DNA from 4 places in the Shewanella sp. ALD9 genome. Region 2 is predicted to be linked to each of the others. Evidence: predicted binding sites of a transcription regulator. Region 2 holds the regulator's gene; each other region holds the start of a gene.
The links. Region 2 encodes sigma-54, which starts transcription at its own class of promoters, with help from an activator protein. Its sites were predicted from a motif close to GTTGGCACGNNNNTNGNNT; they were not measured.

Region 1: the regulator sigma-54 is predicted to act here: its motif matches at 4,826-4,844, upstream of flgB (flagellar basal body rod protein FlgB).
Region 3: the regulator sigma-54 is predicted to act here: its motif matches at 3,858-3,876, upstream of CXF88_RS03575 (flagellar hook-length control protein FliK).
Region 4: the regulator sigma-54 is predicted to act here: its motif matches at 3,954-3,972, upstream of CXF88_RS04240 (CmpA/NrtA family ABC transporter substrate-binding protein).

Annotation. Positions count from the first base shown of each region.
Region 1 covers NZ_PJCD01000002.1:46,182-53,931, reverse strand. Annotated here, with positions in the region: gene CXF88_RS03745 (DUF2947 domain-containing protein) at 1-50, shown strand, start outside; gene CXF88_RS03740 (chalcone isomerase family protein) at 131-691, shown strand; gene CXF88_RS03735 (flagellar protein FlgN) at 859-1,332, opposite strand; gene flgM (flagellar biosynthesis anti-sigma factor FlgM) at 1,434-1,763, opposite strand; gene flgA (flagellar basal body P-ring formation chaperone FlgA) at 1,838-2,545, opposite strand; gene CXF88_RS03720 (chemotaxis protein CheV) at 2,915-3,835, shown strand; gene CXF88_RS03715 (protein-glutamate O-methyltransferase CheR) at 3,908-4,741, shown strand; gene flgB (flagellar basal body rod protein FlgB) at 4,878-5,276, shown strand; gene flgC (flagellar basal body rod protein FlgC) at 5,279-5,695, shown strand; gene flgD (flagellar hook assembly protein FlgD) at 5,719-6,504, shown strand; gene flgE (flagellar hook protein FlgE) at 6,565-7,750, shown strand, end outside.
Region 2 covers NZ_PJCD01000001.1:534,269-542,018, reverse strand. Annotated here, with positions in the region: gene kdsC (3-deoxy-manno-octulosonate-8-phosphatase KdsC) at 1-400, shown strand, start outside; gene lptC (LPS export ABC transporter periplasmic protein LptC) at 397-957, shown strand; gene lptA (lipopolysaccharide transport periplasmic protein LptA) at 944-1,525, shown strand; gene lptB (LPS export ABC transporter ATP-binding protein) at 1,522-2,253, shown strand; gene CXF88_RS02470 (RNA polymerase factor sigma-54) at 2,396-3,880, shown strand; gene hpf (ribosome hibernation promoting factor) at 3,906-4,193, shown strand; gene ptsN (PTS IIA-like nitrogen regulatory protein PtsN) at 4,196-4,639, shown strand; gene rapZ (RNase adapter RapZ) at 4,636-5,499, shown strand; gene CXF88_RS02450 (HPr family phosphocarrier protein) at 5,520-5,795, shown strand; gene mgtE (magnesium transporter) at 6,307-7,671, shown strand.
Region 3 covers NZ_PJCD01000002.1:16,887-24,636, reverse strand. Annotated here, with positions in the region: gene fliG (flagellar motor switch protein FliG) at 1-545, shown strand, start outside; gene fliH (flagellar assembly protein FliH) at 708-1,955, shown strand; gene fliI (flagellar protein export ATPase FliI) at 1,936-3,276, shown strand; gene fliJ (flagellar export protein FliJ) at 3,282-3,728, shown strand; gene CXF88_RS03575 (flagellar hook-length control protein FliK) at 4,056-5,813, shown strand; gene fliL (flagellar basal body-associated protein FliL) at 5,907-6,434, shown strand; gene fliM (flagellar motor switch protein FliM) at 6,464-7,492, shown strand; gene fliN (flagellar motor switch protein FliN) at 7,504-7,750, shown strand, end outside.
Region 4 covers NZ_PJCD01000002.1:163,803-171,552, forward strand. Annotated here, with positions in the region: gene CXF88_RS04225 (alginate export family protein) at 1-419, opposite strand, end outside; gene CXF88_RS04230 (ABC transporter ATP-binding protein) at 491-1,363, opposite strand; gene CXF88_RS04235 (ABC transporter permease) at 1,374-2,306, opposite strand; gene CXF88_RS04240 (CmpA/NrtA family ABC transporter substrate-binding protein) at 2,379-3,764, opposite strand; gene CXF88_RS04245 (sodium ion-translocating decarboxylase subunit beta) at 4,158-5,288, opposite strand; gene oadA (sodium-extruding oxaloacetate decarboxylase subunit alpha) at 5,298-7,076, opposite strand; gene CXF88_RS04255 (OadG family transporter subunit) at 7,090-7,332, opposite strand.

The DNA.
Region 1 (7,750 bases), on a different contig from region 2:
CATTGATGTTTCTACAGAATGGCCAATATAAATTAGGCGTTCGCGGTTAAATTACCCGACTTGAGTTGCGGTTGTTGGTTAAACGGCTGATGGTGTAGTCGTTGATATTGCAGTTTTTTAGAGAGTTTATATGAAATTATTAGCTTCAATTGGATTGAGCTTATCGTTAATGATGCCGTTGTTGGCGCAAGCTAGCATGATTGCAGATGTTGATGTAGCAGAGCAAATTACAGTAGCAGAGCAGCCATTGATATTGAATGGCGCTGGTGTACGCAGTAAGTTTTTTATGGATTTATATGTGGGTAGTTTATATCTGCCGACAAAAGTGCACACTCTAGAAGATGTGCTTACTCAGCCGATAGCGGTGATCCAGCTAACGATTACTTCTGGGATGATCACTTCAAACAAAATGCGTGATGCCATTACTGACGGTTTTGAAGCTGCTACCGACAATGACACGCACTCAATTGCCAAAGATATTGAACATTTTACCCAATTGTTTGCAGATGAAATTGTCGACGGTGATCAATTTACTTTTGTCACCCAAAAAGGCAAGGGCGTGAGCAGTATCAAAAATGGTAATGCTCAGGGAGATATTGCTGGAGAGGCATTTCGTCAGGCTTTACTTAAGATTTGGTTAGGTGAAACTCCGGTACAACAAAGTTTACGCCAAGCTATGCTAGCTCAATAAATCACCTGCTAGGTTCTAGGGCAGACTACGTCCTGCTAGGTTCTAGGGCAGACTACGTCCTGCTAGGGTCGCTGCGCTTCTAGGGACAGCTTCGCTGCTAAGATTTTATAGCCTCTAGCCGCGAAGCGTCCTAGCAGCGCAGCGCTCTAGGCTGTTGCTAAGTTTTATTAGGCTGAAAAGTCATTGCCCAGTGTTGAAATGGTAGAGGTTTTACCTTTGTCATTGTAGGTCAAGCTTGAGGCATTGCGGCTGGCTTGTAATGCCTGGGCAAATCGATTGAGGCTGGCGATATTGAGCTCAATCAAGCTGGCATTCTGACTGTTGATGTCTTTGCACTCGGCGAGAATAGTTTTAGCTCGTGAGACTTGTTGTACCAGTTCAGTATCGGTGGTGAGCAGATTGTGCTGTGAGTGGCTTGCCAGTTTTTCGTCAGTGGCTTTCATATTGAATAAGCACTGGGTTTTATCTTTGGAAAGCGCCAGCAGTTTGTCGGCATCTTGTTTGGATAATGCCGCTTTCTCTTCAACAATCAGCGATTTCAGCTGCGTTAATGTCTGATTTTGACTATCAAGCAGTTGGTGTAGCTCTTTGCGTTGATCTTCGCTTGCTTGCTTGTGTAATGGCTGGTTTAACTCTGTCATAAATTACTCTTAGGTTTTTTTAACTAACACTGCTCTATGATGCAAGTTTGCACCTATTATCTGTGTGTCGTTAAAACAAGTTAAAGAGTAACGTTTAACGGTTACTCTCTGTCAAACGATAAACCGCCTAGCTCTGCTTCAAAGCTGGCAATATTCGCTGCAAGCTTTTCTGGATCGACTTTATATCGTCCCTCAGAGATTGCTTGCTTAATTTCAGCGACCTTTTTTTGGTCTACTTCTGGTAACGATGCCATTTTTGTTTGTGCGCTCTGAAGCTGTTGAGCTTGAGAGGTAATGCTAACGGAATCTGTTTTAACCGGTGCAGCTGATTTTGGGGCTGCAGTAGTTGTAGATTGCGTAGCAGACTGCGTGTCACGTGCAGTGCGCATTTGTGTATTGGTAGCAGTGTTATGCTTAATATCAATTGCCATGGGAGGCTCCAGCGTAATGAATCAGGTTTTCCAATCAGGCTATCGGCACCCCAGGAAAAAACTTTAACGCTATTTTACATTCTTACTTCAACTTCGCCAACGCCAATTACAACCGCATCGAATTGTTTGCTAGTGTTACTGTTTTTTACTCTGATAACCTCATCGATATTGCCATCACGCAGTGCTTCTCCAAGGGTTTTTATTTCTACATTAGTGGTTTTAGCATAAATAGAAACAGTGTCACCTTTGCAAACAAAGCACAGGTTATTACTTAATACTGGAGAGTCTTTCGCTACCCGACGTTTCACCCGCGAGCCGATTAATGTCGTGGTGTCGGAAAAAAACTGACCTTTTAAGCTATATTGGTCAACATACATGACTTGTAAATGATGTTCGCCAATAATTTGGTCAGGGGACAATAGTTGGTTGGCCACCACAACAGGGTATTGGATTTCGACTCGAACAGAGAGATACATTTGCCATGGATAGTCATAGTCAGGGCTATTACAACTGAGTTTTACCATGTTATTTCGACTAATAGCCCGTTCACTGGCAAGTTCGACATTAATCGGTGGGTAACAGGCTGGTGGACTGATTCTGCCCTCAAGGTTTTGTGGGGTTATTTGCACTTTAGCTTTTGAGTCAGCATCAATTTTTTTGGCTACCGCCTCTTTAGCTAACGCATAAATGGTCGATAGTGAAGGTGTGATAATTTCTTCGCTAGCAATTGCAGGCAAAGAAAATGTTATTGAACACAAAAAACATAAAAAAAATACTTTCATAATGAAGATACTAGCTTGTTTTGCCAGAATGCACCTATACTTTGAAAAACGAAAAATATGCGAGTAATCTCTGCATACACAATAAGCTAAAATAAATGGGCTAGGGGACATAAGAATAACATTATCCCTTCGTCAAAAAAGTGTCAGTTCACAGTGCGAGCTAATTTATACAAAATTAAAGCAAGTTGCATGCCCACTTTTTGATTCATTAAATTGAGATGTATTTGTTACATTGGTGATGGTTTACACTCAAATTGAGTGACCATCAGTAAGATATGTACTAACCGTATTATGCTAAACCAAGGTTTACTATAATTTCAAAGAACAATTTTTATCCTTTTGGGTGACAGTTAACTACAAGGCCTTGTTATGTCGAGCATTTTAGATTCAGTAAATAAACGTACCCAACTTGTCGGGCAAAACAGACTCGAGCTACTATTGTTTAGGCTTAGCGGCCGTCAACGGTTTGGCATTAACGTGTTTAAAGTGAAAGAGGTTTTGCAATGCCCACCACTGACTACGTTGCCTAAATTAAACCGTTTTGTTAAAGGTGTTGCTCATATTCGTGGCGCAACCATTTCCGTTATCGATTTAAGTGCCGCAACGGGTGGACGCCCACTGACATCAACAGAAAATTGCTTTATTATCATTTCTGAATATAACCGTAGTATTCAAGGCTTTTTAGTCAGTTCAGTTGAACGTATTATCAACATGAATTGGGAAGCGATTATGCCTCCACCGCAAGGTTCTGGCCGCTCTTCTTATTTAACTGCGGTGACAGAGATTGAAGGTGAGTTGGTAGAGATTTTAGATGTTGAAAAAATTCTTGATGAAATTTCACCGGTTAAGACTTCTATCAGTAAAGAGCTCAATGAAGCATTAACTATTGATAGAGAACAGCATTATCATATTATGGTTATTGATGATTCTGCTGTAGCACGCAAACAAATTATTCGTTCGTTAGAGTCATTAAATCTGCAAATCGATACCGCTAAAGATGGTAGAGAGGCGCTGGAAAAACTGAAAAGTATTGCCGCAGAAATGGATGATGTTTCAGTTGAAATTCCGTTAATCATTTCTGATATTGAAATGCCTGAAATGGATGGTTATACCTTAACGGCTGAAATTCGTAATGATCCAAAATTAAAGAATATTAAAGTAGTATTGCACACATCATTAAGTGGTGTATTTAACCAAGCGATGGTACAAAAAGTAGGGGCTAACGACTTTATTGCTAAGTTTAACCCCGATGAGTTAGCCGCTGCGGTTAACAAACATTTAAGTTTATAAACCTTTTATTATTGCAAAAGATTGCAAAATATTGGAGGTTGAGTTCATAGGCTTACCTATTAGGAAGATAATGTGACAGATAAATCACTTGCTGAAGCAGAGTACAATCAATTTAGGCTGTTTTTAGAACAGCATAGCGGTATTGTGTTAGGTGAGAACAAACAATATTTAGTCCGCAGTCGTTTAGCGCCTTTGATGGGGAAGCATAATTTGCCTTCTTTGTCTGAGGTAGTTAAAAAGTCGATGAAACCGATAGAACGGCAACTGCGCGCTGAAGTGATAGATGCGATGACCACCAATGAAACGTTATGGTTTCGAGACCGTTATCCATTTGAATTACTGCACAATACTCTATTGCCTGAATACAGTAAGCTTGGCAGGCCATTAAAAATTTGGTCGGCTGCGTGCTCTTCAGGTCAAGAACCTTATTCGTTGGCCATGACGGTGTTGGAATATCAACAACGTAAACCTGGTGCTTTACCAGGAGGCGCGACAATTCAGGCAACAGATTTATCACCTTCTATGCTAGATCGTTGTAAAAATGCTGAATATGATGGTTTAGCACTTGCTCGTGGTTTGTCTGAAGAACGTAAACGTCAGTTTTTTGATGCTTTACCTTCGGGTAACATGAAAGTTAAAGATAATGTGAAGCGATTAGTTAACTTTAGAGCCCATAATCTACTTGAAAGTTATAGCCTATTAGGTAAATACGATATTATTTTTTGCCGCAATGTGTTGATTTACTTTGCTCCTGAGGCAAAGGCTAAAATTTTGCGGCAATTTGCTGCCGCACTTAATCCTAAAGGTATTTTATTTTTGGGTGCGTCAGAATCTCTTGCGGGATTAACCGAAGAATTTAATATGGTTCGCTGTAATCCTGGGATTTATTATCAAAAGAAAACCTAGATAATATAATAACTTAATCTATTTATCATGCCGACATTCGTCGGCATGTTTGTTTTTATCTTTTATTACCTCATAAATTAAATTGTTGGCATAACCTTTGCTTTATTTCTACCAGTTAGCTGATGGAGGCAATTTTATGGCGATTAATTTCGATAATGCATTAGGTGTTCACCAATACTCTTTGGGCATTCGAGCTCAAAGAGCAGAAGTGATTTCAAGTAATATCGCCAATGCCAATACTCCTCATTATAAAGCTCAAGATGTCAATTTTGCTTCTGCTATGCAAGCGGCAAGCTCGCATCAGACAGGCTTGAGTATGAGCCAAACCACAGAGAAACATTTTGATTTAACGGCGTTAAGTCAACAGCATGTTCAATATCGTATGCCAAATCAAGCTGATACTGGCGATGGTAATACTGTCGATACGCAGAAAGAGCAAGCAGCATTTATGCAAAATGCGCTCGAATATCAAATGTCATTAGGCTTTCTTGAGGGAAAATTTAGTGGCATGCGTAAAGCATTGCGAGGTGATTAATTATGAGTTTATTTAATATTTTTAATGTTTCTGGTTCAGGTATGTCTGCGCAGTCAGTGCGTTTGAATACCACCGCCAGTAATATTGCCAATGCTGATTCTGTGTCTAGCAGTGTCGATAAAACCTACCGCGCGCGTCATCCTGTTTTTGAAGCCGAAATGCTAAAAGCCAATAGCCAGCAAAACAGTTCGCCTGGCGTAACCGTTAAAGGCATTGTCGAAAGTAATAAGCCATTATTAAAAGAATACTCGCCAGACCATCCCATGGCGGATGGGGATGGTTTTATCTATAAACCTAATGTCAATGTGATGGAAGAAATGGCGGATATGATTTCTGCATCGCGTTCTTATCAAATGAACGTTCAGGTGGCTGATGCAACAAAGTCTATGTTGCAACAGACATTAAGGATGGGTAAATAGTATGATTATTCAAGGAGGTAACAATGAGCCTCGTTAATTCTTACAGTCAGTCTTTACCGCAACAATCCAGTAGTGCATCTAATACTAGCGCTACAACGAAAAGTTCTGTACAGACAAATACGACCAGCACAACTACGGGTAATCCTTTCCTTGACGGAATTCGTTTGCCTGAAGAAAGTGCTATCCCTGAATCAAAAGATCAGATGTTAAAGCAAGAAGATTTTTTTGCTTTACTCAGTCAGCAATTGTCGATGCAAGATCCGTTTAAACCGGTTGATAACGATCAAATGATTGCCCAAATGGCATCGTTTTCTACAGTCGATGGTATTTCAAATCTTAATGATGAAATCCTTAACCTTAATACTGTGATGAGTTCTAGCCAGGCGTTACAAGCTTCAGGCTTGGTTGGCCGTAAAGTGCTCATTCCTTCTGATACCGGCGCTATCTCTACTGAAAGTTCTGAGATAAAAGGGGTGATTAGTACACCTTCAGCAATTGAAACGATTACGGTAAGGGTTGAAGACGAGGCTGGTCAACTTATTAAGAGCTTTAATGTTGACGGCAGTAAAGGCGGCAATGTTGATGTGACTTGGGATGGTCTAGATAAAAATGGCAACCCAGCTAAAGCGGGTAATTATGCCATTAAGGCCAGTGGTAAAGTCGATGGAACGTCACAAGATTTAGCCGTATCGACTTACGCTCATGTTACCAGTGTGTCATTGGGCACAGTAGCGACAGGAGCAATTTTGAATTTGCGTGGAGTAGGTGGAATTAAGTTATCTGACGTACTCGCAGTATCTGAAACATAGTACGGCTAACAACAAACCGTTAGTTGTCATCATAAATGAATTAATTGTGAGAGGTGTAATATGTCATTTAACATCGCATTGAGTGGTATCGCTGCCGCGCAAAAAGACTTAAATACAACTGCGAATAACATCGCTAACGTCAATACTATTGGTTTTAAAGAGTCTCGTGCTGAATTTGCTGATGTTTATGCCAATTCAATTTTCTCGAACGGTAAAACTGCAGTGGGTGGCGGTGTCACTACCACACAGGTTGCGCAACAGTTTCACCAAGGTAGTTTACAATTTACCAGTAACTCGCTTGATTTGGCGATCAGTGGTGGCGGTTTTTTCGTCACATCATCTGAGCTAGGCACTCAAGATCAATCTTATACTCGTGCCGGTGCGTTTAAAGTCGACTCCGAAAATTATATGGTCGATTCAGCGGGTAACTTTTTACAAGGTTTTCCTGTTGATAAAGAAGGCAACTCTACATCGGTCAGTTTAACCACAACCCAACCGATTAAAATCCCTGATACAGCGGGTAGCCCAGTTAAGTCGGCAAGCATTGGCATACAGATGAACCTTAATGTGGGTGAGTCAGCATTGGATCCTGCTAATTTTGATCCTGCAGATTCCGACACCTTTAATAATTCCACCTCGGTCACTATTTATGATTCACTAGGTGAGTCACATATTATGACCTCTTATTTTATTAAACCTTTGAACGCGTCTTATACTAACGAAAGTAATTGGGTAGCGTTTTATGCAGTTGACGGTGAACCTGTAAATGTTGATACGGCAGGGGTTTATGATGTCGACGCCGATGGCGATGGCATTGGTGATACCTCGTTTGCAGGACGGGCAGAAGCCACTAACCCAAAAGATGGAACGGTATGGGCTGGTTCGGTGCTTAAATTTAACTCTGTTGGTGCTTATACAACTAGCAATCCAACCACGATTAATACAGAAGCATTAGGTAGTACTGGAGCTAATGTGCTTGGCCCTGGTGCTGATGGTACCCAATCGATTGAAGTTAACTTTAATAATCCAACTCAGTATGCATCACCGTTTGAAGTCACTGAATTGACTCAAGATGGTATTACTGTAGGCCGATTGACTAACGTTGGTATTGGCTCAGACGGATTAGTCACGGCCAGTTACAGTAATGGCTCAACGGTTCCGTTAGCGCGTGTGGCATTAGTTCGTTTTGCTAACGAGCAAGGGCTTACACAAGTAGGTAACACTTCTTGGAAAGCCAGTTTAGATT
Region 2 (7,750 bases):
TCGTGACGGTTATGGTGTGCGCTCTTTGCTTACCAGTGGTATCCATGTCGCCGTCATTACAGGACGTAAATCCAAGATTGTTGAAAACCGCATGACGGCATTAGGTGTAACACATATTTATCAAGGTATTGATAATAAATTTGAGCCTTTTGAGCAATTATTGTCGCTCTATAATGTGACTGCTGATGAAGTGGCTTACATTGGCGATGACATGGTAGACCTACCAGTAATGAAAGCCGTAGGACTAGCCGTTTGTGTCGGTGATGGTCATCCGTTTGTCAAACAACAGTGCCATATGACAACCACCCTCAATGGTGGCCACGGCGCACTGCGTGAACTCACCGATTTATTACTATTAAGCCAAGATAAATTTGCCAGTGCTCATGGTATGAGTATATGAGTAGAGTCACGCTAGGTATTATTGCTTTTTTTGGGCTTGCTTTTATATTGTACTGGCAAGCACAAGTAAAACGCAGTGAAATGGATGCGGTACAAATACGCGGTATTGAGCGCCCAGATTTTGTTGCAGATAACCTACGCACTACAGAATTCAACCAACTAGGTTTCGTCGAAAGTCGAGTCAGCGCCGAACACATGGAGCATTACGCCTCAAGTGACATCACTCACTTTACCAAACCTATCTACCTCATTTACCCTGAAAACGGTAAAGCACAATGGCAATTAAGTGCAGACCGTGGGCAATTGAATAAAAATACCAGCAAAGTCACATTAGAAAATAATGTTATTATTGATGCCATTGATATAGAAGAACCCCTGCAGTCACTGAGTACCCAAGCTATTACGGTGGATTTAACCACTATGATAGGATCCTCACAAGAGATGGTGTACATCAAAGGTAAAGGGTTTATTATTCAAGGTTTAGGCCTACATGCTGACTTGAATTCGCAAAAATTATCGCTACTAAGCCAGGTAGAAGGAACATATGAGCCACATTAATCGTCTCCACACTCGCGCCAATGTTATGTTATTAAGTAGCATACTTTGTATATTGAGTTTGCCTGCTATAGCGAAACAAGGGGATCTGAAACAAGAATTGAAAATCGCTTCAGTCAGTCAGTCTGCCGACATTAAGAATAATCAAATTGTTTTTAATGGTCCGGTAACGATTGTCCAAGGCACGATTAATATCAATGCAGATCAGTTACGGGCGTTTACCCCTGAAAACACCACCAGCAAGAGATTAATTGCTACTGGCACCCCGGCTACATTTTCACAAGAATTAGATGACGGTAAAATTGGTACCGCAAGTGCTAACGAAATTAGCTATGACCTTGCCACCACTACACTCACATTGACTGGCAACGCCAAATTGGATCAATCAGGTAGCCAGGTTACCGGTAATAAAATCAAGTACAACATCAGTGCTCAAGAGCTGATTGCCGAAAGTACTGGTACAGGGCAAGATCGGGTAATCACCATCATTCAACCAGAGAATTTCCAAGACGAGTCGGCGCCAAAGCAAAAACTCCCTGAAATTCCTGTTAACAAGCAGATCAAACCATGACCCAAATTACCTTAACCGCTGAAAATCTAGCTAAAAGCTATAAAGCTCGTCAAGTTGTTAAAGATGTGAGTTTAACGGTTAAAACAGGCCAAATTGTCGGTCTTTTAGGCCCCAATGGTGCAGGCAAAACCACCACCTTTTATATGGTTGTCGGCTTAGTAAAAAGCGATAAAGGCCGAATATTGATTGACGATGACGACCTTACTGCCGATCCAATGCATTTGCGCGCCCGCAAAGGTATAGGTTACTTACCACAAGAAGCCAGTATTTTCCGCAAGCTCACCGTTTACGACAACATAATGGCCGTACTGCAAACTCGCAAAGAGCTCAGCACAGACCAACGTATTGAACAGCTTGAGCACCTACTCGAAGAGTTCCACATTACTCACATACGCGACAGCCAAGGTATGTCGTTATCGGGTGGTGAACGTCGTCGTGTTGAAATTGCGCGCGCTTTAGCTGCTAATCCAAAATTTATTTTGCTTGATGAGCCCTTTGCTGGTGTTGATCCTATTTCGGTCATCGACATTAAAAAAATCATCCAACAACTTAAAAACCGCGGTTTAGGGGTATTAATTACCGACCATAACGTACGTGAAACGCTAGACGTTTGTGAGCGAGCCTATATCGTTAGCCAGGGTAATTTAATTGCCGAAGGCACACCAGATGAGATATTAAGTAATCAACAAGTTCGAGCTGTGTACTTAGGTGAACAATTCAAGCTATAGTTACTTTACTGGCCTTTTAGTCTAGCTAACTCATTTCATTGAACGATACCTAAACAACGTTAAATGTCATTGATGTTTATGGCAATCTATTACAGTTCGAGATTGTCATTTTTATGGAAAATCATCTAGGGATAAGCGGTAAATGAAAGCGTCACTCCAACTTAAAATGGGTCAACACTTAACCATGACCCCACAATTGCAGCAAGCCATTCGCTTACTGCAATTATCGTCATTGGAGCTACAGCAGGAAATCCAACAAGCATTAGATTCAAATCCATTGCTTGAAATAGAAGATGAGTTTTCTGAAGCAAAAGACTCCTTAAAAGAAAACCGCGACCAAGCGGATACAGACTTTAGTGACAACAGTATTGTTAATGTCGAAAAAGACACTTCCACCGTCGACATAGCAGAATCCATGACCAAAGAAACCATGGATGATTTAGCCATGGATACTACATGGGATGAAGTATACACAGCCTCACCTATGTCAGGTTCAGGCAGTGCAAGCATGCGCGATGACGACATGCCCTTTCAAGGTGAAACCACCGAAGGTCTGTACGAACACTTAGAATGGCAAAAAAATCTCACTCCATTTTCAGACACCGATCTCGCCATTGCCACCGCCATTATTGATGCCATTGATGAACGCGGTTATCTAACCCAAAGTACCGAAGATATTCTCGAAGCCATGGGTGATGAAAATGTGGAACTCGATGAGGTTGAGGCGGTATTAAAACGCGTTCAACACTTTGATCCTGTGGGTGTTGCAGCACGTGATTTAAGCGAATGCCTATTTATTCAATTAGCGCAATACTCTAACGACACACCCCATATCGATAATGCCCGTTTGTTAATTAAAGGCTATTTAGAGTTAATTGCTGGCCGTGATTTCAGATTATTGATGCGTAAAACAAAACTAAAAGAAAATGAGTTACGTGACGCAATCACTCTAATCCAGACACTCAATCCTCGTCCGGGCTTATTAATTACCCCCATGGATGATGAATACGTGATTCCCGATGTCACAGTATTAAAGAAAAATGGCCGTTGGGTAGTAGAGTTAAACCCAGACAACATGCCTAAAATTGGTGTTAATCAGCAATATGCAGCCATGGCTAGAGGCAGTAAAAACCCGTCGGATAGTCAATTTATTCGAGGCCATCTGCAAGAGGCTAAATGGTTTATTAAAAGTATTGAAAGCCGTAATGATACTTTACTTAAAGTGGCAAATTGCATTGTGCAATTTCAGCAAGGCTTTTTTGAATATGGCGAAGAAGCCATGAAGCCTATGGTGCTCAATGATATCGCTGAAGCCGTAGAAATGCATGAATCGACCATTTCACGAGTCACCACACAAAAATATATGCATACCCCTCGTGGCTTATTTGAACTAAAATACTTCTTCTCTAGCCATGTCAGTACTGATGATGGCGGGGAATGCTCATCAACGGCCATTCGTGCTTTTATCAAAAAGCTGGTTGCCGCAGAAAACCAGAAAAAACCACTGAGTGACAGTAAAATGGCTCAGCTTCTGGCAGAACAGGGCATAAACGTTGCTCGTCGTACGATAGCAAAATACCGTGAAGCAATGATGATCCCGCCCTCAAACCAACGTAAGAGTTTATAACCTACTAGGCAATGGAGGATTTTTTATGCAAATAAGTCTGACTGGACGTCATGTCGAAATAACAGAATCTTTACGTGAATACATCCACAGTAAATTTTCAAAGCTTGAACGACACTTCGATCAGATCCATAATGTACACGTTGTGCTCAATGTAGAAAAATTACAACAAAAAGCAGAAGCCAAAATCAACATTAATGGCGCAGAAATTTTTGCAATGTCAGAAAGTACTGATATGTATGCTGCAATAGACGCCCTGATAGACAAACTCGACCGTCAGGTAATTAAACACAAAGAGAAGAATACAAAACACTAACGATGGAACTTTGTACCATTCTGCAGCCGGAATGCACTACCTGTGCCACACCGGGCAGTAAGAAAAAAGTACTGGAACTCATCAGCAATTTAGTCGCTGCCCAGTACCCAACCCTGTCTTCGCAAGAGGTATTTGAAAGCCTGTTAGCGAGAGAGAAAATGGGTAGCACAGGTATAGGAAATGGCATTGCGATACCTCATGGTAGATTAACGACCATCGATCACCCTATCGCGATATTTATTAAATGTGAAGAAGCCATTGCCTTTGATGCAATCGATAAGCAACCCGTGGACCTTTTATTTGCTTTGTTAGTACCTGCAGACCAGTGCCAACAACATTTAGGCACGTTATCGAGCATGGCCCAAAAGTTAAGCGATAAGCAAATATTGAAACAGCTTCGTAAAACTCACGACGCAACAGAACTTTATCAGGTTATTACTGCATGAAACTAGTTATAGTATCGGGACGTTCAGGCTCAGGGAAATCCGTTGCCCTGAGAGTATTAGAAGACCTAGGATATTATTGTGTTGATAATTTGCCTTTACCACTCATTGGCACATTATTAGCCCAGCTTAAAGGCAGTAATGATTTGGTTGCGATTAGCGTTGATGTTCGTAACATTGCAGAACAAGGTAAAGTGCTTCAAGACCAATTGGCACTACTTCAAAATGACACTGAAATTATCAGTTTCTTTTTAAATTCCAATGACAAAGTATTGCTTAAACGTTACAGCGAAACACGTCGATTACACCCGTTATCTAAAAATCATATTTCACTGCAAGAAGCGATAAAACTAGAAGGCCGTTTACTTGAGCCTATCGCAAAAATTGTTGATCACTATATCGACACTTCTGCGCTAAATATCTACGAATTAAGCGACCAAGTTAGGCAAATATTATTAGGCAGTGTTGATAAAGAGTTAGTGATTAACTTTGAATCTTTTGGCTTTAAACACGGCATGCCGACAGAAGCAGATTTTATGTTTGATGTACGCTTTTTACCCAACCCACATTGGGAAATAGAACTGCGTCCATTTACGGGTTTAGACGAGCCCGTACAAGAATTTTTAGGTCGTCAGCCATTAGTTAATAAATTTATTTGGCAAATTGAAAACCTATTTGAAACTTGGATGCCGCATTTAGAACGTAACAATCGCAGTTACCTTACCATCGCGATTGGTTGTACTGGTGGTCAGCACCGTTCGGTATATATTGCAGATCAATTAGCAAAACGATTTCGACAAGGCAGTAAACACACGGTTAATGCTCGCCACAGAGAATTAAATATCAGTGATACTAATAACTAAGTGAGCATAGGATCGCGTCAATGATCAAACTTGAACGCCAAGTGACCATTTCAAATAAATTGGGGTTACACGCCCGTGCCGCCACAAAACTCGCGATGTTAGCGGCGGATTTTGATGCTAACATCACCTTAACTCAAGGCGAAAAAAACGCCAGCGCAGCTAGCGTACTTGGGCTATTAATGCTTGAAAGTGGTATCGGTAAAATGATTACGGTGACAGCTCAAGGCCCAGATGCTGAAGTGGCATTAAACGCAGTGTGTGATCTCATTAATGCTAAATTTGATGAATCTTGTTAATTTTTTAATCGCATTGAATTTATAAATAGCCTGTAATGTGTGAATAGCTGCAAGTTACTCATGCTTTAAGCCACCGTCATCCTTATTTTATGCGGCCTCTAAATGACTAGGCCATACTAACCAAACTGTCACGACATTGATGATCACCAGTAGACATCAGTCCCTCAAAAATATTAGCCCTTAGGTTTATCTCTCGCAGTTGATACCAATCTCATTAGTATCAGTTCATTCTGCGGGAGTTGGCGTTTAACATGATAAAGACATTACCGCTTCTAGCAACGGATCCAGTGCAACTCTGTTTCCGTGACGTGGTTCGTCTATAGTATGTAAAGCAGCATTGGCTGCTGCAGAATTTCACCGCAGAAGTCATTTAAGTATTCTATTTCTGCATTTCATTGTCTTACGTAAAGACAGCTATTTCTGCATTTATACGCCTTGAACTGTACAACCTGAGAAACCCAGAATAATGACATACTGAATAATATAAGTATGACGAATAGGAAGTAGATATATGGGTAAAGAGTACCTAGACAATGAGATAACAGAACAACGTCTCAATCAACTCGTTCAAGCACTAGACAGTGGTCTGTTTGTCCATGCCCGTAACATGCTACATACCATGTCACCTAACGATGTCGCCCTTATTCTCGAATCATCACCGCCCAAAAATCGTCAGGTGTTATGGCAACTCATTGACCAACAATATGCTGGGGAAATTCTTGACGAATTAGGTGAAGAGCTTAAAGATTCACTTATTAGCAGCATGACACCAGAGAAGCTTGCCCAGGCCACAATAGGCATGGATACAGATGACATGGCCTATATTCTTCGCAGTTTACCCGATGATGTTTACAAGAAAGTGCTCAAATCAATGCGAAGCCAAGACCGGGATAGAGTAGAGCAAGCATTGGGTTACCCAGATGATACTGCCGGCAGTATCATGAATACTGATACCGTCACCCTAAGACCCGATGTCAATATCGAAGTGGTATTACGCTATTTACGTCAACGGGGAAATTTACCTGATACGACTGATACTTTATATGTTGTGGATCGCCATGATCATGTTTTAGGCGGAGTAAGATTAGCTGATTTACTCACATGCGATCCAAGCGTAACGGTCCGCAGTATTATGGACACAGAATTAGAAAGTATTCCTGTAGAGATGTCCGATAAAGATGTGGCGCAAAAATTTGAACGGATGGATTGGATATCTGCCCCAGTCGTCGACAGCCAAGCAAAATTGCTTGGTCGAATTACTATCGATGACGTTATTGATGTCATCCGCGAGGATGCCGAACATTCAATGATGGGAATGGCAGGGATGGATGATGATGAAGATACCTTTGGCCCTGTGCTTAAAAGCACTCTGAGACGCTCTCTATGGCTAACCATCAATCTATTTGCAGCATTACTAGCCTCATCTGTCAGTAACATGTTTGAAGGTACCTTAGAGCAATTCGCCACCATCGCAATTTTAATGACCATTGTACCGAGTATGGGAGGCGTTGCGGGTAATCAAACCCTAGCACTCGTCATCCGCGGGATTGCACTTGGGCATATCGGCCAAAGTAACTCACGCTGGTTAATTGGTAAGGAATTAAGCATCGGATTATTGAACGGTTTAATGTGGTCTGTATTGGTCTTTTTTGCGGTATGGCTTTGGAAAGACGACATCGCATTAGGTGGATTAATTGGCAGTGCCATGCTGATTAATATGACGGTAGCAGGCTTTGCTGGCGCCACTATCCCCATAATGTTAAAAAAGCTAAATATCGATCCTGCGTTGGCGGGGGGTATGGTGTTAACGACGGTAACAGATGTCGTTGGCTTATTTGCATTTTTGGGCCTAGCTACATTATTTTTAATGCACTAAACCATTGATTTAAATCGTACATATCATGTCGTCCAACGAAATTGCGCTATCTAGTGCAATTTTACGGACGTCGGCGGCG
Region 3 (7,750 bases), on a different contig from region 2:
CCCGTTTAGATTTGATGATGCGTATTGCCAATCTTGAAGAAGTTCAGCCTGCGGCATTGCAAGAATTAAACGACATTATGGAAAAACAATTTGCGGGTCAAGGCGGTGCGCAAGCGGCTAAAATGGGTGGCCTAAAAGCGGCTGCTAATATCATGAACTATCTCGATACCGGTGTTGAGAGTCAAATCATGGAAACCATGCGTGAGTCAGATGAAGAAATGGCGCAGCAAATACAAGACATGATGTTTGTGTTTGAAAACCTCATTGACGTTGACGACCGCGGTATTCAGGCATTGTTACGAGAAGTACAGCAAGATGTGCTGATGAAAGCACTCAAAGGTGCGGACGAAGCGTTGAAAGAGAAAATTCTGGGTAATATGTCTAAACGTGCAGCTGAATTGCTCCGTGACGACTTAGAAGCCATGGGACCTATCCGTATTAGTGAAGTTGAAGTGGCACAAAAAGAAATTCTGTCTATTGCTCGTCGACTCAGTGACAGTGGTGAGATTATGCTAGGCGGCGGCGGTGGTGACGAGTTCTTGTAACCATCCGCATATTCATTAGTGTGACAGTACTGGCGGGTATTTCTATTTGGATATCTGTCAGCTATCTGTATTATTAGGTTGTTAGTATTACTCTTAATATTGTGTACTACTGTTAATATTTTTGTTTTGAGCCAATGTTTTTAACAACACAAGTGATGAATTATGCCAGAATCAAAACCGCCTAAAGATGCACTCACTACCGATAGCGAGGCTGAATTTAGTCATTGGCAGCTACCTGATATTACCAAAGATAGCAGTCTAGAACCTTCAAATTTTTTTGGTCATTTCGCTGAAGCTCACACACCTAGTCCTGTTACTGGGGCTGAGAAGTCGATGGCGCCACCGACGATGGCGCAAATTGAAGAGATTCGTGCTGCAGCTGAGCAAGAAGGGTTTGAACAGGGTAAGCAAGACGGTCATCAACAAGGATTAGAGCAAGGGCGTTTAGAAGGACTGGAGCAAGGTCATCAACAAGGTTTCACTCAAGGCGAGCAACAAGGATTAGAAGCTGGGCAAATTAAAGCCAATGAACTTATTGCACAACTTAACCACATTATTTCCCAATTCGAGTTGCCATTATCCATCTTAGATAATGAAATTGAAGCGGAATTGTTGGCCATGACAATCAGTTTAGCCAAATCGGTTATCGGTCATGAGCTTAAGACTCATCCAGAGCATATATTATCGGCGCTACGCCAAGGCGTTGACGCACTTCCATTAAAAGAACAGTTGGTTAAATTACGCTTTAATCAGGCTGATGCTGAACTCGTAAACCAATGTTACAGTGCCGAGCAACTGCAAAAAAACCAGTGGCAAATCGATATCGATCCGACGTTATCTAATGGTGACTGTATGATTGAAAGCGTTCGTTCTGCTGTCGATTTACGTGTAGAGCAGCGTATTAACCAAGTGTTTAGTGAATTAGACGCCCAGTCGAATCAGTTAGCTAAAAATGTGCAACAGCAAAAATCAACTCATCCACAATATCAAACCACCGCAGTCGATAATTTCAATGAACATCAGCAAGTAGCTGAACTTGCTGGTAGAACCGACAGTACTGGTCGAGCTGATAAAGCAGATATTGGCCAAGATCATTTTACAGATCATCAGTCAGAGCTGGGCGCTGATGCGGTTACTGAACCGTTAGTTCAACAAATTGATGCTTCTTCGGCAGTGTCAATCGATGCTGAAGACTCTGATGTTGTTGATTCTGATGCCGGTGTAACTCTCGATACAAGCACGACGTTCAATACAAGTGCGCCTCTTAATACAAGTGCGCCTCTTAATTCAAATGCGCCTCTTAATTCAAATGCACAAGCCGATACCTCAACAGCTGGTAAAGTCGCAGACGCTCAGCAACAGACGAAAGACCTATCTCAAGGAAATAACGATGAGCACTCGTCAACATAAACTACTGAACAAATTCGCGGTACATCATAAACACGTGTTACCGCTGCGACCAGTTGCAAGCGGCCAGTTAGTTAGGGTAGTTGGTTTAACGCTTGAAGCGACTGGGTGCCGCGCGCCGGTTGGTAGTTTATGCTCTATTGAAACCATGGTTGGCGAGTTGGTTGCTGAGGTTGTCGGCTTTGATGACAAATTACTGTATTTAATGCCTATTGAAGAGCTCAGAGGCGTTTTACCTGGTGCCCGTGTAAAGCCTTTAGGTGAACAATCAGGATTAAATGTAGGCTTGTCATTATTAGGCAGAGTATTAGACGGTAGCGGCGTGCCGTTAGATGGTTTAGGCCCGCTTAATACAGATCAACATGCATCGCGTCATGGTCCTTATATTAATCCATTATCTCGACGAGCGATTACTGAGCCGTTAGATGTCGGCGTTCGTGCCATCAACTCGATGTTAACGGTTGGTAAAGGGCAGCGAATGGGCTTGTTTGCCGGTTCTGGTGTGGGTAAAAGTGTGCTACTTGGCATGATGACTCGAGGATCGAAAGCCGACATTATTGTGGTGGGGTTAGTGGGCGAGCGTGGTCGTGAAGTTAAAGAGTTTATCGAAGAAATTTTAGGTAAAGAAGGCCGTGCGCGCTCAGTCGTTGTGGCTGCACCAGCGGATACTTCTCCGTTAATGCGCTTACGAGCCTGTGAAACTTCCACGCGTATCGCCGAGTATTTTAGAGATTTAGGTTACGATGTACTATTGCTGATGGACAGTTTAACGCGTTACGCACAAGCACAACGAGAAGTCGCTCTTGCTGTCGGTGAGCCACCTGCCACCAAAGGCTATCCACCTTCAGTATTCGCTAAGTTACCGCGTCTGGTCGAGCGAGCGGGTAATGGCGGTGCCGGACAAGGTTCGATTACCGCTTTTTATACGGTATTAACCGAAGGTGACGACCAACAAGATCCTATCGCCGATGCTTCTCGAGCAATTTTAGATGGTCATATTGTATTATCTCGTCAGCTTGCTGATTCGGGCCATTATCCCGCTATTGATGTAGAAGCATCGATTAGCCGTGTCGCGCCAATGGTGATAAGTGAAGAACATTTAGAAGCGATGCGTAAAGTTAAACAGATGTATTCGCTGTATCAGCAAAATCGCGATCTGATTTCAATTGGGGCGTACTCACAAGGCAGCGATCCTAGGATTGATAATGCCATACGCTTACAACCTGCAATGAATGCCTTTTTGCGGCAGGGGTTTAAAGACCCGGTGACGTTTGAAGAAAGCCGAGTCATGTTGACTCAAATTGCCGCACAGTGTCAGGGATAATATCAATGACTCGAACTGACCCACTATTAACAGTACTGAAGTTAGCCACGGCAGCTGAAGATCAAGCTGCATTACAGCTTAAGTCGGCGCAATTCGAAAAACAAAAACGCCAGGGGCAGTTGGACGCGCTAAACAACTATCGTTTAGATTATATGAAACAGATGGAAGGGCATACGGGGACTACATTGCGTGCTAACCAATACCATCAATTTCATCAATTTATTCGTCAAGTCGATAGCGCGATTATTCAGCAAGTTGCCGCGGTTAAAGATGCTGAAAAACAAGTCGGTTATCGTCAAATTCATTGGCAAGAAAAACAACAAAAACGCAAAGCGGTAGAGATGCTATTAAGCCAAAAAGCAACTAAAGCGATGGTGATAGAAGCTAAGCGCGAACAAAAAATGTCTGATGAATTTGCTATGCAGCAATATTTTCGCCGAAATCTTAAATAACACTACCATAGTTAATCTATTTTATTGTTTCATATCACGGTCAGTGATGAACCTGCGTCGTTATTACTATATGTACCTTGCCAATACTTATTCTGTTTCAATCAAACAAAGTCATTCTAGTAAACATCAATTGGCACCTTAATTGCTTAGTAATATTAAATAAAACAATAATCGTCAGCGAAGTGACAGTTTCTGTAGATGGATACAACTCTTTATAGCGCGGTTTCGTCACTTCAAAGTACATTGTTAAATTCGCCGTTTTTGATGTTGTTAGAAAAATACCGGCGACAAATAACGTTAACCTCACATGATAGAGTGGAGCAGATTATGCAGCAGTTGAGCAATATTTTACTTGGCAATAGCAGTAAAACAGCTGATGCAAGTAGCAAAGATATGATACAAGGTGTTGAAAATACATCATTCTTATCTGCTTTTCATCAGGCGAATCAATCAGGTTTAGCTAAATCGCCTGTTGCTAATATTTCGCCAGTTGTCTCTAGTGAAGTTTTGTCGATGGTTGAATCTGATGCGATAGTAGACCCTTTAAAAGATTCTACAGATCTCACTAATATCAGTAACACTGAAAATGGTGCCGATATTGATCTTATTTTTGCTCAACTTAATATGGCTGACTCACTCAGTAAATCTCATCCTTCAGACGGAAATATCTTGCCGCATACTGATCAACGTGACTGGTCCGGGAATAAGAGATTAGATATTCCAACTGAATTGACCGAGTCTCAAGACTCCAGTTTTATTGCAGAAGAAAGTTTAGTGGATGATTTATTTGCCGATTTGATTGAAGTTCCTGATGATTCTGTCACTTCAAAAAATTTTTTGACTCAACTAACAGCAGAAGAACGTCAAGAATTGACTGCTTTTTCTGGATTAGCACCAGTAGAATTATTGGAGTTAGATAACCAAAATTTAACACAATTAGTCAATGACTTTAATTTACAACAGCCTGTAGTTGATGATTCTATACTTGAATTAGCTGCAGCTGGATTAGAAGGTTTAGTAAACATATCACCAAAACGAGATTATATAGACAGTAATTTTAGTTATATTGATCAACAAGATATTATCGATATTAATGGGGATTTTGAAAAAAAGTTTAATAATGAAACATCTAAAGATATTATTTTCAACGATGAGCCGACAATTACGACAATAAACGGTGATGTTGAGTTGGACGATAATACTGTCATACCGGACGAACTTGACAAGACTTTACTCAATCAGCCGCATGCGATATCGACTTCGCCGTTAAGCCGTTCAACAGATAATGTCATTTCACCTTCGGTATCTAATTTAGGTTCTACAGCATCAACCTTGCCGACAAATTCACTTAATACAAACTCGATATTAGGTGGTGATATAGTAAATGATATTAATAAGCAAAGTATTGGAACAAATATCAAAACAGACGGAACTGTTGAAGCATCGGTATTATCTAAAGCGGATTTTTCGGTAGTGCTTGATACTGTTGTCGGTAAAAAAGTAAGTAGTGACGCCGCTTCTGTTTTAATGCAAATAGATAATGATATTAGTGCGAGTGAAATTGATAATAAAACATTTTCAAACCAAAGTAGTTTTACGCCAATTCATAAAAGTGATGTTCCACAATTTCAGCTATCGTTAAGACCACAGGGAGAGCCTGGTGCTCAGATGCAAGAGATGATCCAGCGTTTTTCTCCTGTAATGAAACAGCAGTTAATAACCATGGTCAGTAATGGTATTCAACAAGCTGAAATTCGTCTTGATCCACCAGAACTTGGACATTTAACGGTTAAAATTCAAATCCAGGGCGATCAAACTCAAGTACAGTTTCATGTAGCGCAGTCGCAAACCCGCGATATAGTTGAACAAGCTATGCCTCGATTACGCGATATGCTGGCTCAAGAAGGATTGCAACTGACAGACAGCCAAGTGTCCCAAGGTGATGGTGGTAGTGAACAACCGCATGAACAATCATCTAATCAAGGTGGGGGAGACAGTCAGTTGGATGAAATTTCAGCACAAGAGGTCAGCTTGATGACAAATCCATCAAGGAGTTTACATTCAGCTATAGATTATTATGCTTAAGCAGGTAACCTATAGCAATAATATGACTTTTCAATAAAAGCTGACTACTTAGCTAAGTTTCAATATTAATCACAATGTTGATTAGGAACCAGAATGCCTGAACAAGAATTAGAATTGAATGAAGCCGCTGAAGGCGGAAAAAAAAGCAAAAAATTAGTCATCTTTGGTGGCATTGGTTTAGTGTTGGCTTTGCTTATTGGGGGCGGCGTGTGGTTTTTTATGGGCTCTGATGAACCTGAAAATACTGACTCTCAGACAGAAACAGAAACAGAGACATCTACAGATGCCAAACCTATGTCGATGGAAGAAGCTAATTATGTCGGTATGCCGAGACCTTTCCTATTTAATTTGCCCGGCGTTGACCGAGCTCGACTGGTTGAAATTAAAGTTCAATTAATGGTGCGTGGTGATGATAGTGTGCTTACACAAAAACATATTCCATTGATTGAAGATGCATTACTAACTACTTTTAGTGCAGCTGACGTACAGAAACTCAGTACCCAAGCCGGTAAAGATGAGCTACGTCAGTTAGCGTTACTCAATGTTCAAAATACGCTGCAACCAATAACAGGCAAGAAAGTTGTTGAAAAAGTCCTGTTTACTGGCTTTGTAATGCAATAACCAAAAGCATTAACTGCTAAGGCGATAATGTGAGTGATTTATTAAGCCAAGATGAAATTGATGCGCTTTTGCATGGTGTTGATGATGTTGATGATGATGAAATAGAAGAGAACAGCGCTGATGCGCGTTCTTATGATTTCTCTTCTCAAGATCGAATTGTGCGTGGCCGTATGCCCACGCTTGAAATCGTAAATGAGCGATTTGCACGGCATTTACGCATCAGTATGTTTAACATGATGCGTCGCGCAGCCGAAGTGTCGATCAATGGCGTACAAATGCTGAAGTTTGGCGAGTATGTACATACTTTATTTGTGCCAACCAGTTTAAATATGGTGCGTTTCAGTCCACTTAAAGGCACTGCATTAATCACCATGGAAGCACGTTTAGTCTTTATTCTGGTCGACAATTTCTTTGGTGGTGATGGCCGTTTTCATGCCAAAATCGAAGGCCGTGAATTTACACCAACAGAACGTCGTATTGTACAGTTGTTGCTTAAAATTATTTTTGAAGATTATAAAGAAGCGTGGGCACCAGTAATGGATGTGGAGTTTGAGTACCTCGACTCTGAAGTGAATCCTGCAATGGCGAATATTGTCAGCCCGACAGAAGTGGTCGTGATTAATTCGTTCCATATCGAAGTTGATGGCGGCGGTGGTGATTTCCACATTACCATGCCGTATTCGATGATTGAGCCCATTCGTGAATTACTCGATGCCGGTGTTCAAAGTGATAAACAAGATACTGATATGCGCTGGTCGCAAGCATTACGTGATGAAATCATGGACGTGCAGGTCGGTTTTGATGTCAATGTTGTTGAACATGAAGTGACATTACGTGATGTGATGGGGTTTAAAGCTGGGGATATTATCCCGATAGATTTACCTGAACACATTATGATGCGAATTGAAGGTTTACCGACTTATCGTTGTAAAATGGGTAAATCGCGCGATAATTTAGCATTAAAAATCAGTGAGAAAATTCCGCGGCCAGAAACGGTTAAAACAGAGATGCAATTAGTGACTCGCAAAGGCAAGTCGCGTGATATTTCAGATTTATAAGGTGAAGTAGAATGAGCACAGAAGATACAGGCGATGACTGGGCTGCAGCAATGGCGGAGCAGGCTTTAGAAGAAGCAGAACAAGTAGAGCTTGATGAATTAGTCGATGATTCCAGACCTATCACGAAAGAAGAAGCTGCCAAGTTAGACGGTATTCTAGATATTCCGGTAACGATTTCCATGGAAGTGGGTCGCAGTTTTATTAGTATCCGTAATTTACTCCAGCTCAACCAAGGTTCGGTGGTCGAACTTGATCGTG
Region 4 (7,750 bases), on a different contig from region 2:
GCCTGGTCTAATTCAGTTGTTTCAGGGTCTGCAATCACAGAGTAATCAGCATTGTTGCCAATCGCGTCATTATAATCATTAACCCCTGCTAAGCTGCGTGAATCCTCAAACTCAACTAAAGCTGTTAAGCCGTAATATTCAGCGGTAGCAAAGGTTAAACGAGTCCGAAGTGTCAATGCATCAGCATCTTTTAACGCATTGTCTTGATCGACAGATTCATAACGCAAATTCAAATCTACATTTGCTGTTCCCTGAGTCACTGCATCAGCGATTGATGTGACTTTAACATCCGCTGCAGAAGCATTTCCCATAGCCAGTAATAGTGAACAACTAAGTACCGATAAGGCACATTTTTTTGTAAAGGCAGAATTTAGGCAAGCCTTATCCGCAACTTGACTCGCAAGCAGTTTTTTATTCATCTTACATCCCAAATAGTTATTTTAAGTTAAGTTATCAACACGCTGTAAAGCGTAACAGTGCGACTAGCAAACTAACTGTTGCTTACTTTAACGGCTTCATTAATTGGTGTCTGTGATTTATCTTGCATTTTAAATACTTGTTTTATTGCTGACAGTGATTCTATCTTGCGTTGTTTTTCATATAGGAATTTAAGTACCTCAGAACGCAGTCGGTTGTACTCAGTATCTTGAGCTAACGCTAGGCGGTTTCTTGGCCTTTGAAGGTCGACTGTTAAAATTTCACCCACTGTGGCTTCTGGACCATTGGTCATCATGACAATTTTGTCAGACAACAACACCGCTTCGTCTACATCGTGGGTAATCATAATCACGGTATTATTTAACTGACTTTGGATCTCCATTAACGAGTCCTGCATGTGTGCTCGTGTTAACGCATCTAATGCTCCAAATGGCTCATCCATCAGCAACACTTCCGGTTGCATAGCAAGCGCCCTTGCAATACCGACTCGTTGTTTCATTCCACCAGAAATCTCTCCTGGACGTTTATGCATAGCATGATCCATCTGCACTAATTGCAGGTTATGTTCAATCCACTGTTTCATTTCTGTTTTGCTCATCTTGCCAGCAAACACTTGTTTTACAGCAAGCTCAACGTTTTGATAGGCACTTAACCAAGGGAGTAACGAATGATTTTGAAATACCACCGCCCGTTCAGGTCCTGGCGCTTTAACTTCAGTACTTTTTAAAATGACCCCACCAGAGCTGGCTTGGTATAAACCTGCAACAATATTCAGTACGGTCGATTTGCCACAACCAGAGTGACCAATCAAAGAGATAAACTCGCCTTTATTTATCTTCAAATTCACGTCTTTAAGCGCTGTAAAAGATCCTTTAGGCGTGGGAAAAACCATATCAACGCCGCTAATCTCTAAAAATGTGCTCATGTTGTTACCCTCATTGATCCCAAGATACCCAATGCTGTAAGGCCAGAATGCCTCGGTCTAATAAAAAGCCAATAAAGCCAATCACAACCACCGCGGCCATAATTCGCGCTAATGAATCAGAACTACCATTTTGAAATTCATCCCAAACAAATTTTCCAAGTCCCGGATTTTGCGCCAGCATTTCCGCGGCAATCAATACCATCCACGCGACCCCTAGGGATAAGCGCATACCGGTAAAAATCATTGGGATAGATGCTGGTAAGACGATTTTTTGCACATGGGTTATTGCCGATAACCGCAATACTTTGCTGACATTGATGAGGTCGCTGTCGATACTCGTCACGCCGATTGTAGTGTTGATAATCATTGGCCAAACACTGCACAAGGTGACCGTGAGCATGGAGTTAATAAATGATTTAGACACTAGCGGATCCGGCGAGACATACAGCGCACTGACCACCATGGTAACTAAAGGCAACCAAGCGAGTGGAGATACGGGTTTAAAAATTTGAATAATGGGGTTAATTGCTGCCTGCAAACTGCGGCTTAACCCCATCCAAATCCCCAATGGAATAGCAATAATGGCCGCTAAAATAAAACCACTCATGACGGTAATTAGACTAGTGACAATTTGATCCCAAAAAGTTTCTTTACCTGTGTAAGCACGTACTTTGGCGACATAACTTGGATCGTTAGCAACACGCGCCTCATTTCGTGTTTCTTGACGTTGATAAAAAGCCTCGGCCTTTTCGCGCTCAGTTATATGCTCCTGATACAAATTGTCAAATTGCGACACGACAGCAACCGGTCCCGGAAACTTACCTAGAGAGGTTTCAATACTATTAGCTGTCACCGCCCACAGAGCTAAAAATATCGCAATGCCGATAAACGGTAATAGTATCGCCCTACTTAACTCGGCTATTTTCAGCATAACAACTGCCATGTTGCCTCGTTCAATTAAGCGATTTTGTGCAATAGAATAAAGACTGTTCATCCAAGACTCCTTAACGGTTTGTTACAGCTTGTCGCCTTGCTTTAATCCAATTACAAATGAATTAATGTAAGCATTAGGCTTGCTGCCGTCATAAACTAAATTATCAATAAAGTGAGTTTGCGGTGCTTTGAAACCGGTTTCTTTACTGAAATCTGGAAAGTCAGCTGCGGGGATGAGCTTATCGTCGATGAGTGATTGCGCGGCTTTTGCATAAATATCTGGACGATAGACTTTTGCGGCGATGTCTTTATACCAATCGTCAGATTTATCTTGTTCAATTTGGCCCCAACGGCGCATTTGAGTTAAATACCAAATCGCATCTGAGTAATATGGATAAGTTGCGTGATGCCTAAAAAATACATTGAAGTCTGGAACCGCGCGCTTATCGCCTTTTTCATATTCGAACGTACCCGTCATACTATTAGCAATCACCTCATAGTCAGCACCAACATAATTAGATTGAGACAGTATTTTTACCGCTTCTGGGCGGTTAGCATTGTTATTGTCGTCTAACCATTTAGCAGCGCGGATCAACGCACGAGTAAGGCGTATAGTGGTATTTGGATATTTTTCGGCAAACTCGGCTGTAATACCAAACACTTTTTCAGGATTATCTTTCCAAATTTCATAATCGGTCACCACAGGTACACCAATGCCTTTAAACACAGCTTGCTGATTCCAGGGCTCACCAACGCAATAGCCATTAATTGTGCCCGCTTCCAGTGTCGAGGGCATTTGTGGGGGCGGAGTTACCGACAGCAAAGCTTGTGCATCAATCTGCCCTGATGTATCTCCTTTATGAGGTGCGTAAAACCCAGGATGAATCCCACCAGCGGCTAACCAGTAACGCAATTCATAGTTATGTGTAGAAACCGGAAACACCATACCCATATTAAATGGCTTACCAGCCGCTTTAAATTCTTCAACTACGGGCTTTAGTGCATCAGCTTTAATGGGATGAACGGGAAAACCGTCTGCCTGTTTAGCAATGTGCGGCTTCATTTTGGCCCAAACGTCGTTTGATACCGTAATTGCGTTACCATTTAAATCCATCGAAAATGGGGTAATAATGTGCGCTTTAGTACCGTAACCAATTGTTGCAGCAATAGGTTGACCCGCTAACATGTGGGCCCCATCTAATCGACCATCAATCACACCATCGAGTAACACTTTCCAATTTGCCTGCGCTTCAATCGTGACGTATAAACCTTCTTCTTCGAAATAACCTTTTTCATAAGCAACCGCAATAGGTGCCATATCAGTTAATTTGATAAAACCAAACCTGAGCTCTTCTTTTTCAGGAAAGCCCACTTCGGCACTTACAGTGTTGATACACAAACTTGCCCCAATACTGACCCCCAGCAATAAAGACTTAATCTGCTGAGTTAACGATATTTTCCAGTTCATATTATTTCCCCGTGATGAAAATTGACAATAAAAAAAGGCGCTTCGGATATCCATTTAGGAATATCTCGATAGCGCCTTTGCTAAAATTGAATTTATTAAATATTATTTATCAGTCAGTTAGTTGTAAAATTGATAACCTGTACTGTCTAAAAAGACTGGATATGGCTCATCAAATATCCAACCTTTGCTATCCATTTTTCATGCCAAAACATTAACAGGTTGATTTTGAATAACTTTAATTTTAACAATTAAATAACGTAATGCTACTACAGTGCAATAAAACAGTTTAAGTGCACCAATATGCATCAAAAGAGGTATAAGTAATTTTGTACCAGTAGATAAAAACAAAAAAGCCAACGCAAAGGCATTGGCTTTTGAATCATCTGGTAAGTTTTAGCCTAGTACTGCCAGCAAAACACCTGCAGCAACAGCACTGCCTAGCACACCTGCTACGTTAGGTCCCATAGCATGCATGAGTAAGAAGTTTTGGTTGTTAGCCTCTAAACCTACCTTATTCACTACTCGTGCAGCCATTGGCACAGCAGAAACGCCTGCTGCACCGATAAGTGGGTTAATTTTTCCGCCAGAGAGCTTACTCATTAATTTAGCCATCAATACCCCAGAAGCAGTACCAATACTAAACGCAACCGCGCCAAGGATTAAAATACCTAGCGTTTCGATACGCAGAAATTGATCTGCTGATAGCTTAGACCCAACAGCAAGACCTAAAAAGATAGTCACTATGTTGATTAACTCGTTTTGCGCCGTTTTCGATAAACGATCCACTACGCCCGATTCGCGCATTAAATTGCCCAAACAGAACATGCCAATTAATGGGGTTGCTGCAGGTAAAAATAAAATGGTTAACCCTAGCACCATCAGTGGAAAGATAATCTTCTCTTTCTTACTGACTTCACGCAATTGTTCCATTTTAATTTCACGTTCGGCTTTAGTGGTTAGCAGTTTCATGATCGGCGGCTGAATTAATGGCACTAACGCCATGTATGAGTATGCAGCAACAGCAATAGCACCTAACAATTCAGGCGCTAGTTTAGACGCTAAGAAAATTGCCGTTGGACCATCTGCTCCACCAATAATGGCAATAGCTGCAGCATCTTGCATACTAAACTCAAACCCAGGCACCCAATTTAAGGCAATAGCACCAAGTAAAGTGGCAAAAATCCCAAATTGCGCCGCTGCCCCTAACAATAGTGTTTTAGGGTTAGCAATTAGCGCACCAAAATCAGTTAATGCACCCACCCCCATGAAGATGAGCAATGGGAATACCCCAGTCTCAATCCCGACATGGTAAGCGTAATACAGTAAGCCACCTTCATCGGTAAAACCTGCATTAGGAATGTTGGCTAATATGGCGCCAAATCCGATAGGTAATAACAATAACGGTTCAAATCCTTTAATTATCGCTAGAAATAACAATAAACAACCAACAGCCATCATTAGCAGTTGGCCACCAGTAAAGTTAGCGACACCCGTTTCAGCCCAAAAAGCCAATAATCCTTCCATTTCGACCTCTTATGCTAATGACAACAATGTTGAACCTACAGTTACACTGTCACCCTGCTTAACCGCTAACTGAGTTACAACACCATCTTGTTGAGCACGAATTTCGGTTTCCATTTTCATCGCCTCCAGGATAATGATCACTTCACCGGTTTTAACCGCTTGACCATTACTGACTAACACTTTGAAAATATTTCCCGATAACGGCGCGGCCATGGTGCACTTAATCTCACCCGTAGGCGCTGAGGCGACCGTTGCAGACGCTGCCGTAATAGGTGCAGCTGATGCTGGCGCGATGTGACCAATCTCACCACCTTCACTCACTTCGACCACAAAATGTTGACCATCGACATCGACGGTATAGGTTTGTGGGCCTTTATCGGCTTTCACTTGTAAATCATCTGCACTTGGGACAGGTTCAAACGCATCCGGATTGCCGCGATTTTTAAGAAACTTAAGACCAATTTGATTGAACAACGCATAAGTCATTACATCGTCATCTGATTCTGCAGCTAAACTAAAGCCCTGCTCTTTGGCGGCTTCGGCAAGCTCGACACGTAACTTATCCAATTCTGGTGCAATTAAATCGGCTGGGCGACACGTAATTGGCTGTTCGCCTTTTAGCACTCTGGCTTGTAGTTCTGCATTAACTGGCGCTGGTGTCGCACCATATTCGCCTTTTAGTACACCTTCGGTCTCTTTGGTCATCGACTTGTAACGCTCACCCATCAGCACATTGATCACCGACTGTGAGCCAACAATTTGCGATGTTGGGGTAACGAGAGGCAAGAAACCAAGATCTTCACGTACCCGCGGGATCTCTTCAAGCACGGCATCCATTTTGTCTGCTGCGCCCTGCTCTTTTAATTGATTTTCCATATTGGTTAGCATGCCGCCAGGTACTTGAGCACGTAAAATACGTGAATCAATGCCTTTTAGTGCACCTTCAAAACGGACGTATTTTTTACGCACTTCACGAAAATAGGCTGCTATCTCTTCTAGCAACACCATATCGTAACCGGTTGCCCTGTCGGTATCTTCAACCATTGCCACTAACGTTTCGGTAGCGCTGTGGCCGTAGGTTTGGCTCATTGAAGATATTGCGGTATCAAGCACATCAACGCCCGCTTCAATCGCTTTTTGATATGTAGCGCTGCTTAGGCCCGTTGTAGCATGACAATGCATCGACACCATTAAGTCCGTTTGTGATTTTAAGCGGCTAATGAGGTCATAAGCTTGCATTGGCTTAAGTAAACCCGCCATATCTTTAATACATAAAGAATCTGCGCCCATGTCTTCTAGGCGTTTAGCCATATCAACCCAAGTATCAATGTTGTGAACAGGGCTAGTGGTAAATGAAATGGTGCCTTGGGCATGGCCGCCCACGTTTTTAACCGCTTTAACCGCGGTTTCAAGATTACGGACATCATTCATTGCGTCGAAGATACGAAATACATCAACGCCATTGGTATGAGCTCGTTCTACAAAACGCGTAACGACATCGTCGGCATAATGTCGATAACCTAATAAATTTTGGCCTCGAAGCAACATTTGTTGCGGGGTATTAGGCATGGATTTTTTCAATTCGCGAATACGATCCCATGGATCTTCGCCTAAATAACGAATGCATGAATCAAAAGTTGCGCCGCCCCAAGACTCTAGTGACCAGAAGCCTACTTTATCTAATAACGGTGCTATAGGTAACATATCGTCAATACGTAAACGTGTTGCCAATAATGATTGATGTGCGTCACGCAGGACGACATCGGTTAATGCTAATGGCTTGCTCATAATGACTCCAAATTTATTTCGCGCGGTATTGATGTATCGCAGAGGTAATAGCGGCAACCAGCTTAGGGTCTAAGACGGTATGTTTAGGCACATTAGCACTTACCGTTGCTAGCGTAGGAACCTCTACTGGGGCCGGAAAAAGCTTGGCAACAATGCCAATACCGATGATTAAGATACTCAAAAAAATAAATACTAAACCCATGCCCATTACCATAATGCCTAGCGCATCGGATAACTGCTCAGATATCGATGTCATGTGTCCTCACTTTATCTGTTAAACATCAAACCAATACGTTGACTATTCTGTACCGTCCCTCAATGTGCTATCACGGTGCAATGTCACAAAACGTGCACCAAGACAACAACATCCTTAACGACTACAGACATAACTTGACTACTCAAGAAGCATAAATATTCAAACTCAACGCTTATTCAATGAAGGTGTATTTCATGGTAAAAACCGCAAACTGAGTTTGTAAACCTAAAATCCTGTCACAAAATATAAACAATTTACACCAACAATGCTATCTTTTTGTAAATTGGTCTTACCAAAATAGAGAGAACCAATTAAACAAAATCAATAAAATACAAAAAAAATGATAATAACCTGATGAATCATCAATAAAATCACTATATTCACTTTAAAATTAACAAATTCATAATTCAATGATAAA